DNA from 3 places in the Lysinibacillus sp. RU7 genome. Region 2 is predicted to be linked to each of the others. Evidence: riboswitches for the same ligand, from Rfam matches in the RefSeq annotation. Region 2 holds a riboswitch; each other region holds the start of a gene.
The links. A riboswitch is a leader RNA that binds a small molecule or an ion and turns the genes downstream of it on or off. The one in region 2 is predicted to bind thiamine pyrophosphate.

Region 1 (3,285 bases), on a different contig from region 2:
TCGTTTCTTTTTCTTTGACACTATTGCGAATATCATGTGAGATTCTCATGCTGCAAAATTTCGGTCCGCACATCGAACAAAAATGAGCTACTTTTGCTCCTTCCGCTGGTAATGTTTCATCATGATATTCTATTGCTCGTTCCGGATCTAATGATAAATTGAACTGGTCTCGCCAACGGAATTCAAAGCGCGCTTTGGATAAGGCATCATCTCGTTTTTGCGCTCCCGGATGGCCCTTCGCTAAATCGGCTGCATGAGCGGCAATTTTATACGTAATAACCCCTTCACGTACATCGTCTTTATTTGGTAAACCTAAATGTTCCTTCGGTGTCACATAGCAAAGCATCGCCGTGCCAAACCAACCAATCATCGCAGCACCAATGGCAGATGTAATATGATCATAGCCTGGTGCAATATCTGTCGTCAGCGGTCCTAATGTGTAAAACGGTGCCTCTTCACAAATTTCTAATTGTTTGTCCATATTTTCCTTAATGAGATGCATTGGTACATGGCCTGGGCCTTCTACCATTACTTGCACATCATGCTTCCAAGCAATTTTCGTTAATTCACCAAGCGTTTCAAGCTCTGCAAATTGCGCTGCATCATTGGCATCATGAATAGAGCCTGGGCGTAAACCATCGCCAAGGGAAAAGGCCACATCGTATGCTTTCATAATGTCACAAATTTCTTCAAAATGCGTATACAGGAAGTTTTCTTGGTGGTGAGCTAAACACCACTGTGCCATAATCGATCCACCACGTGACACGATGCCTGTTAAGCGATTAGCAGTTAATGGAATATAACGTAACAGCACACCTGCATGAATTGTAAAATAATCCACTCCCTGTTCGGCTTGTTCGATTAACGTATCACGGTAAATTTCCCATGTCAGATTTTCTACGATCCCATTTACTTTTTCAAGTGCTTGATAAATGGGCACAGTCCCTACTGGAACAGCTGCATTCCGGATAATCCATTCGCGTGTTGTATGAATGTTTTTTCCTGTAGACAAATCCATAATCGTATCGGCGCCCCAGCGTGTAGCCCAAATCATTTTTTCTACTTCCTCTTCAATCGAAGAGGAGACGGCAGAATTCCCAATGTTGGCGTTCACTTTAACGTGAAAATTGCGTCCAATAATCATCGGTTCTAGCTCTGGATGATTAATATTACACGGAATAATCGCTCGCCCTCTCGCTACCTCACTCCGCACAAATTCAGGGTCCATATTTTCCCTAATCGCAATAAACTCCATCTCTGGAGTAATAATGCCTTTTTTCGCATAATGAAGTTGGGTTACATTTCTCCCTTCTTTTGCGCGCAATGGCTGGCGTTTTAAGTTTGGGAAAATAGCTTGCTGAGCACGCGGATCATTTTCATTTTTATAGCCGTTATCTTCTGGCTTTACTTGCCGCCCCTCATACATTTCTACATCTGCTCGTTCCTCAATCCACTTACTGCGAAGAGCCGTTAACCCTTTTGTAATATCAATGGAAATGTGAGGATCGGTATAAGGTCCACTTGTGTCATAAACTTGTACGGGTGGATTTTCCTCTTCACCAACTGTACTCGTTGTAGGGCTTAGTGCAATTTCTCGCATCGGTACTTTGATATCTGGTCTTGAACCAACCACATATACTTTTTTACTCCCCGGAAAATTGGACATAATCGAAATGTTTTCTTTGTTTAATGACGTTGATGACATAAAAAAACTCCTCCTTTATATTGGTAAAGGACGAGATCTAGATTAACCGGGTAGTAGTGAGGCAAATTAGAAAGGCACGGCACAGCGCAACTCAAATAGGTCAAGCTGATGCTACGTTTTGCAGATACATTTTATATACTTTCCTATCCGCAAAAAAAAGCTGAATCCATTTATGATAAAGATAAACGGACCCAGCTTACGATATGTATATAGACATTTGCACATATACTAAAGATTTCTAACTTCCCTACGCTGGCATGATCCAGATCAGGTCCAAAGGGTCAAGAAACTTCTATGCGTTTCCCTCTCAGCCCAACTCATTGGACTCCCCTAGTTAAACATTATTCAATTACTGCTATTGTACATTATTTCCATTTAAAATAAAAGGATACTTTTCAACTATTTCGTGATGAACGCGTTTGGATAGAACTTTCTTCATTAATCTACTATGATAGCGCAATGTTTTGACCGGATAGGGCGGTGTTTTGCTCGGATACCGCTACGTTTTGACCGTTTACCATGGGCTTTTGCTCGGATACGACAAGGTTTTGCTCGAACCGCGTTGTTTTGACCGGATACCGTAGCTTTTTGCTCGGATACCGCTACTTTTTGACCGTTTACCATAGGCTTTTGCTCGGATACCGCAAAGTTTTGCTCGGACCGCGTTGTTTTGACCGGTTACCGTAGCTTTTTGCTCGGATACCGCTGCTTTTTGACCGTTTACCATGGACTTTTGCTCGGATACGGCAAAGTTTTGCTCGGACCACGTTGTTTTGACCGGATACCGTAGCTTTTTGCTCGGATACCGCTGCTTTTTGGTCTTGTGTCAATAAAATGGACATAAAAAATCGAGCGTTTTTGTGCTACCGCCCTTCGGTTGGTCTGGTCTTGCGATTGTGCACCTCCAAATTGGAGCTGCACAATCGCAAGCCCTCTAAGCAGATATCGAGCGGACAGGCATATCTTTTTCTTTGTTCATACGCTCATATTGATTAGGGGAGACATACCCCAGTGTAGAATGGCGTCTTTTCTCGTTATAAAACTGGATGATATACGCTTGTATCATTTTTTTGGCTTCTTGCTTGGTTTGGAATCGTTGACGATACATACATTCTTTTTTAATCGTCGAATGGAATGATTCAATACATGCATTATCGTAAGGATCTCCTTTTTACTCATACTGATTTTCATGTCGTGTTCTTTTAATAGATTAGTATAGGCGTTGGAACAGTATTGTACACCTCGATCCGAATGGTGGATGCAGCCGGCTGGTGGCTTTCTAATCTGCAGTGCCTGCTTCAACGCTTCTAATATGAGCTCTTCTTTCATGTGATCGGCGATGGACCAACCAATGATTTTTCTTGAATATAAATCCATAATCGTCGCTAAATAAAGCCAGCCCTGCATCGTACGTACATACGTAATATCCGCCACCCACACCACATTGGGTGCCTTCACATCGAATTGGCGTTTGACTAAATTAGGGTACACAAAATAAGCGTGTTTGGAGTTAGTTGTTTGTTGATACTGTTTAGGGATCACCGCACATAGACCCAGCTCCCGCATTAAATTAGCTACTT
Region 2 (3,285 bases):
TATTTCCGACTAATATGTATCGTTGTTTCGTTGTCTAGTACGAGTTGCGGGGTAGAGACAATGCCCATTTGAATGGATACAATTTTCGATAAATTCACGAGTGTGGATTTATTGACTTTGACAAAGCTCGCTTCAAACAATGCTTCAAGCTCATATAGTTTGCGCTTTGATTCAAATTCCTCTTCTGCTGTTTGAAAATACACTTTTCCATCTTCCACATAAATCGTGAAAATATCCTCTAATTTCAACATGCGAATTTCTGTGGCATTATAGCCGTCGATCATAGAGGTTTTTGGGGACTTTAATGTTTTCATAAGCTGCTCGACTTCATTTGTATAAACATCTGTAAACACATGTACCTCTATTTCTTTATATTGCTCATGAACGGTTAGTTGGACTTTCATTTGAAAAGCTCCTTTCTGACTCTAGTGTAGCAGGTGATAAACGCTCTTTTCGCAACCAAAACGTAAGTGGTTGAAAAAGGACTGTATGAGGTATTTATTGTATAGTGACTGGTCGAGGGAATAAATGTTAAAGTGAAAAAAAGCGTTAAAAGCATGCTAGAAGTGCTGTGAAGATATTTGCATGTACAAGGCTATTAAATACGATTTTTCCTATTGAAACGATTCACTTATTGCGCTATAGTGATTGTATTTTTAATAGAATAGAGGGAACATGACGTGTTTTATGTTGTTCAATTTATTATTGGAGGCGCAGTAATGTTGCTTGCTTCATGGCTTAGTCGCTCCAATTTACATTTTTTATCGGGGGTCATTACGCTTTTACCCATTTTAACACTGCTCAATATGCGTTTGCAGATGAAAAGTATGACAGCGGAAACGTTTCATATTGTACAGCAAAATGCTATTTTTGGTGCAGTAGGCATGGTGCTATTTACAGGGCTTGTATTTTATTTATCAAGCTTTTGGAAACCAGGGCAAGCTGTTTTAACGGCGCTGGCTATTTATGCAGTATTTATGGTAGTAGGGAAACAAGTAATGGCGACTATACAACATACTTAAATGGAGCGGTATTGTATTGAAGCTTAAGTTTTGTAGCGATTGACTGAAGCAAAGCTGTTGAATACACAGTGAAGTACATATTTTGATGCAGGGCGTTAAATTAGTATAAAAAAATCTTAGCTTGCCTTTTAGTGAATTCATGTTATTGTTATAAATAGTAATTAGAACACACTAGGGGAGTCTTATTTGAAGGCTGAGATTGAACAATTGTTCTAAACCCTTTGAACCTGTACTAGTTCACGCTAGCGTAGGAAAGTGGTTGTCGTAGGATAAGAAGGACTTATTCTCCCCACTCATCGCTTTGTGAGTGGGGTTTTTTAATTTTATAAGAGTGACACTACTAGGGGCGCCGTATTGGCTGAGATTGTACCCTTTGCACCTGATCTAGTTCATGCTAGCGTAGGAAAGTAGGTAATAAAGAGCTCTATGCTTTTTATAGCCGCTTTCCATATGGGGAAGCGGTTTTTTTAGTGGACAGCAAAGTATTTCATGAATATCCGTAAAGATGCGACATCACCTCTCCCTATTTTGAGCGAGATGTGTCTTTCTAATAGTATTAAGTTTAGGAGGAATTGAAATGACGAAATTTACAAATAGGCTTTATGAAAATGTGCAACCCATTTGGGAGAAGAATCATCAGCACCCATTTGTACAGGAGCTAGGACAAGGAACATTAGCGGAGGAAAAATTCATTCAGTATATGAAGCAGGATTATGTGTATTTAATCGATTATGCGAAGCTATTTGCAGTAGGTGTGACGAAAGCACATAATTTAGACATGATGAACAAATTTTCAAAAGTATTGCATGATACACTTCATTTTGAAATGGAGCTACACCGTCAATTTGCGGCTGAATTTGGTATTACACGAGAAGAGCTTGAGCAGACTAAGCCAACACCAGACAACTTAGCTTATACGAACTATATGTTAAATGTTGCTCAAAATGGTAGTTTGGCAGAGGTTGTAGCGAGCCTTCTGCCTTGTGCATGGGATTATTGGGAAATTGGGAAATTATTAAGAAAGCAATACGGGGATCAATTAGCATCTAACCGTTATGCGAAATGGATTGAGACATATGACTCCGAGGAGTTTGCACAAGGAGCGAAATGGTTAATTGATTTAATGGATGAGCTTGCGGATGGAAAGCCAGAACGAGAGCTAGCTGTACTTGAAAAGCATTTTCAAATTACATCGAAGTATGAATATTTATTTTGGGATATGAACTATTTCAAACGTGATTGGCCTATCTAATTTCTTTTAGCACGTGTTAAATACAAGCGAAAGACTTGGGCGGACGCAATGACGCCGAGACAGAATTGATGTTGTGGAGTTGGTAGAACGAATATGACACTCGTATTGAAAAATGTATCTTATTCCTATGATAAACAGACCGTGATTTCTAATCTGGATGTAGAAATTAAATCCGGTGAGTTTGTTTCATTAATAGGAAAGAGTGGTACGGGAAAGAGCACTATTTTGAAATTAATTACGAGTCTTTTGCAGCCGGATGACGGGGAAATTACTATAAACGGACGTCCCATCAAGCTAGGCGATGTGGGCTATATGCCACAGCGTGATTTATTGCTGCCGTGGCGAACAGTTTTGGACAATATGATGCTGCCATCAGAAGTAAAAAAAGACCAACGCTATACGAAGGAAGAGGCAAGGCAGTGGCTGGAGCGTGCGGGCCTATTAGCATATGAAAATGCATTGCCACAGCAATTATCGGGTGGCATGAGGCAAAGGGTATCCTTTTTACGAGCGCTATTAGTAGGGGAGGACGTACTGTTACTGGATGAACCTTTTGGTGCGCTGGATGCTTTTACGAAAAAGGATATGCAAGCTTGGTTACTGTCGATTTGGCAGGAGCTTAATAAAACCATATTATTTATTACACATGATTTAGATGAGGCCTGCTATTTAAGCGACCGCATTTTATTACTACATGCAGACAAAACACTTGAAGAGATTGCTGTCCCGTTAAAACGCCCACGTCAACCGGACATGCTACATGAGATGGAATTTGTAACTTTAAGAAAAAACGTAGAGAGAAAGATTGCTCATGAACACCATTAAAAATTGGTTTAAAACGTATTATTTATTTCTTGTGTTTAGCGGCACATTTTTACTAGCTGTTGAGTGGGCGGTACGTTCTGACATGGTTCCGGCGTTTATTATTCCAGCGCCAACGGGTGTATTGATGCTGATTATTGAAAATTGGCGCCCGCTTTTTTTAGAGCATTTGCCTGTGACATTATTAGA
Region 3 (3,285 bases), on a different contig from region 2:
AATGAATGATGAATTAGAAGTCCGTGGACAGCAGGTGAAGTTGGCTGATATTACAGCGAATTTATTGAATATTTGTGCTCTTCGTGACAATATCGTTTTACCACAACAAATTAAGCCACTGAATGATAAAGTGTCAAGCAAAAATAAGACATTGCATGATGTGCAAACAGGTCACGTTTCTGTATGTACAGGTCGTCGTGCAGTAAATGAAATTTATCCTTATATTGAAAAGTGGCTTAAGGAAAATTCACTTTAGTCGTTAAAAGAGAGAGCACTCAATCGTTTTGTCGTACAAAATGATTGAGTGCTTCTTTTGTCTGTTTACGTATTTTTTTGAAAAAATCAAGCGTATTAACAAGAGGAGATTGCTGTGGGAAAGCATTATACTAGAAGGAAAGAGACGTTTATGCAGTCTATTTCACTTCCCACAACCCGTTTCCTGTAGTAATTCGCTGAACCCCTTCTTCACATACCCCGTAAGAGCGCCAAGAACATGTTTCACAAACGATGCCAATATCACTTGGAATGACATGTTGTTGGACGGATGATTCAATGTCTTCCCAACTTAAAATTTGTCCGATATGAAGACCTAACTTTTCTAAAATGACAGCATCTCTATCGTAAATATTATCATCTTGGCAATGGTATTCCCCGGAGTTAGGGTACTTTTCGCATAAATGGTCGGGGCCTTTAACAAGCTGCACAAGTGTTTTTGGATTAGCCCTCAATGTTTGATGGATGCGCGTCATATTTTCTACGTATTCTTTAGAGTAGCCCATTCCTCGATACCCTAAAAGGCAAAAAAGGTGATGCCCGCGTAGTTTGTACATAATACTTTCCTCCATATGTAATGATTTTATGTAAACGTTATTGTGTTAGTAGTTAACTTATATTTTATCATACTAGAAGAGGGAACATACATGCCTAGATAAAAAGGGAGAACTCATGCGATTACGACATGAATTGAAGTGGAGATACTTGTAACATATTTGAAAAGCCTTCTTGCTATTTCAAAATTTGTGTAATAGAATAATGGTTAAATTCATAATAATTGAATAAATTGAAATTTTACTAGGGGATCCCTTGATAAGGGCTGAGAAGAAAGTAGTTACTTTTAAACCCTCACAACCTGATCAGATTTGCATCTGCGTAGGGAAGTAGAGTGATGTTGGGGTTTTTTTGTGTACTTTTTTGTACATGGATCTTATTCAAACAGAACCACTTTCCTTTTCGGGAGAGTGGTTTTTTTATTTGTGAAAAAATCACAAAAAGGAGGGCATATATCTAACATGAAGCTGATGGCAGTAACGGATGATTCGCATACAGTGCTTGAACTAGCAAAGAAAATACTTCAAATCCAGCATAACGTCGATTTTATTCAAATACGAGAAAAGACGAAGACGGTAAAAGAAGTTATGACATTGCTTCACTATTTAGATGAGGGTGGTATTGAAAAAGGGAAACTGATTTTAAATGATCGGCTAGATATTGCATTATGTAGTGGCATTCAAACGGTACATTTGCCAGAAAAGGGACTGCCTGTGCAAAAGGTGAAGGCGTTATTTCCCCATATCAAGGTAGGGAAGTCTGTACATGATTATGCAGGAGCACAAGAGGCGGAGCGACAAGGGGCTGACTATGTGTTATATGGTCACTGCTTTGAAACGAATAGCAAAAAAGGAAAGGCTCCGCATGGTCTTGCCCCAATCCTTGAGATGAAAAAACATTTGAAGATTCCTGTCTTTGCAATTGGTGGTATCACTTTAGACCGGGTACAGGCATTACAACATATACAAGCGGACGGCATTGCTGTGATGTCAGGTATTTTTTTAGCAGAAAATCCATTCGCTGTAGCAAGTCAATTCGATGAGGTGGTCAAATATGAAAACAAGCTATGAAGTAGCCATCATTGGTGGCGGAATTATGGGAAGTGCCATCGCCTACTATTTAGCAAAAGAGCAAATCGACGTAGCGGTGTTTGAAGAAAACCAGATTGGTGCCAAAGCAACAAGTGCAGCAGCAGGTATGCTCGGTGCTCATTCGGAATGTGAAGGGGATGTCAATGTCTTTTTCCCTTTTGCGAGATATAGTCAGTCTCTTTATTCGAAGTTGAAAGATGAATTATATGAGTTAAGCGGTATCGACTTAGGGTATAGAGAGGGTGGAATTTTAAAGCTTGCCTTTTCTGATCGTGACAAAAAAGAATTAGGGGACATATTAGCGCAACCTACTGTTACATGGCTTGAAGCAGATGAAGTAAGAAAACTAGAACGAGATGTTTCCCCTCATATAGTAGGTGCAGCATATATCCAAGACGATATCAATGTGCTACCGATTGGTGTATGCCAGGCTTTTGCTAAAAGTGCTCAAGTTCTGGGTGCATCGACTTTTGACTATACAAAGGTGCTACACATAAAAAAACAGCATGACGCTTTTCTAATTGAAACGACACGAGGACTTGTGGAAGCGAAGCGCGTTGTGATTGCCAGTGGTGTTTGGAGCACTACTTTCTTTAAAGAGCTAGGTTTACAGCATCAAATGACACCAGTTAAAGGGGAGTGCATATCCGTTACGGATGAACAAGCTGTTTTAAAGCATACGATTTTTCATGATAAATACTATATTGTTCCAAGAAATAACGGGAAGCTTGTCATTGGCGCAACGATGAAGGAGAACGACTGGACAGAACAAGTGAGTTTAAATGGTATCGAAACATTAATTCAAAAAGCGAAAGAGCTATTGCCTACTAGTGCTCATATGAAAATCGATGCTGTTTGGTCAGGATTACGACCACAAACGTTTGATCAAAAACCATTCATCGGTCATCATCCGGAAGATGAATCCATTTTATTTGCAACAGGGCATTATCGCAATGGCATTTTGTTAGCTCCAGCAACAGGTGAGATGATTGCCAATCTTATTTTGAAAAGAGACGTAAAAGAAGAGTGGATAGAGGCATTTCGAATTGACCGAGGAAAGCCATTAACTGTTTAGGAGGTGATGAAAGCATGTCCATGATTGTAAATGGAAAACAAATTGACCTGCCAGAAACAGTTCATACTGTTCAAGGATTGCTGGCTCATTACAATTTAGAGAATCGTATTGTTGTCGTAGAAGTGAATCAGGAAATTATCACAAAAGAAAAGTATGAGACGACTAGCCTTTCACATGGCGATGTTGTAGAAATTGTTCATTTTGTTGGAGGAGGATGAAATATGTTAAAAATTGCAGATCGTACGTTTCAATCAAGACTTTTATTAGGTACGGGGAAATACCCATCATTTG

Region 1: linked by a shared signal. The riboswitch ahead of thiC (phosphomethylpyrimidine synthase ThiC) and the one ahead of tenA (thiaminase II) in region 2 are both predicted to bind thiamine pyrophosphate.
Region 3: linked by a shared signal. The riboswitch ahead of AC3II9_RS04445 (thiamine phosphate synthase) and the one ahead of tenA (thiaminase II) in region 2 are both predicted to bind thiamine pyrophosphate.

The regions. Positions count from the first base shown of each region.
Region 1 covers NZ_JBYQFK010000018.1:27,763-31,047, reverse strand. Annotated here, with positions in the region: gene thiC (phosphomethylpyrimidine synthase ThiC) at 1-1,705, opposite strand, end outside; TPP riboswitch at 1,933-2,047, opposite strand; gene AC3II9_RS13730 (IS3 family transposase) at 2,640-2,813, opposite strand; gene AC3II9_RS13725 (IS3 family transposase) at 2,768-3,285, opposite strand, start outside.
Region 2 covers NZ_JBYQFK010000005.1:118,831-122,115, reverse strand. Annotated here, with positions in the region: gene AC3II9_RS05510 (LytTR family DNA-binding domain-containing protein) at 1-404, opposite strand, end outside; gene AC3II9_RS05505 (hypothetical protein) at 681-1,022, shown strand; TPP riboswitch at 1,186-1,293, shown strand; TPP riboswitch at 1,355-1,445, shown strand; gene tenA (thiaminase II) at 1,600-2,274, shown strand; gene AC3II9_RS05495 (ABC transporter ATP-binding protein) at 2,368-3,099, shown strand; gene AC3II9_RS05490 (ABC transporter permease) at 3,086-3,285, shown strand, end outside.
Region 3 covers NZ_JBYQFK010000004.1:87,382-90,666, reverse strand. Annotated here, with positions in the region: gene phaC (class III poly(R)-hydroxyalkanoic acid synthase subunit PhaC) at 1-256, shown strand, start outside; gene AC3II9_RS04450 (DUF1284 domain-containing protein) at 414-830, opposite strand; TPP riboswitch at 1,064-1,173, shown strand; gene AC3II9_RS04445 (thiamine phosphate synthase) at 1,290-1,898, shown strand; gene thiO (glycine oxidase ThiO) at 1,882-2,994, shown strand; gene thiS (sulfur carrier protein ThiS) at 3,009-3,212, shown strand; gene AC3II9_RS04430 (thiazole synthase) at 3,216-3,285, shown strand, end outside.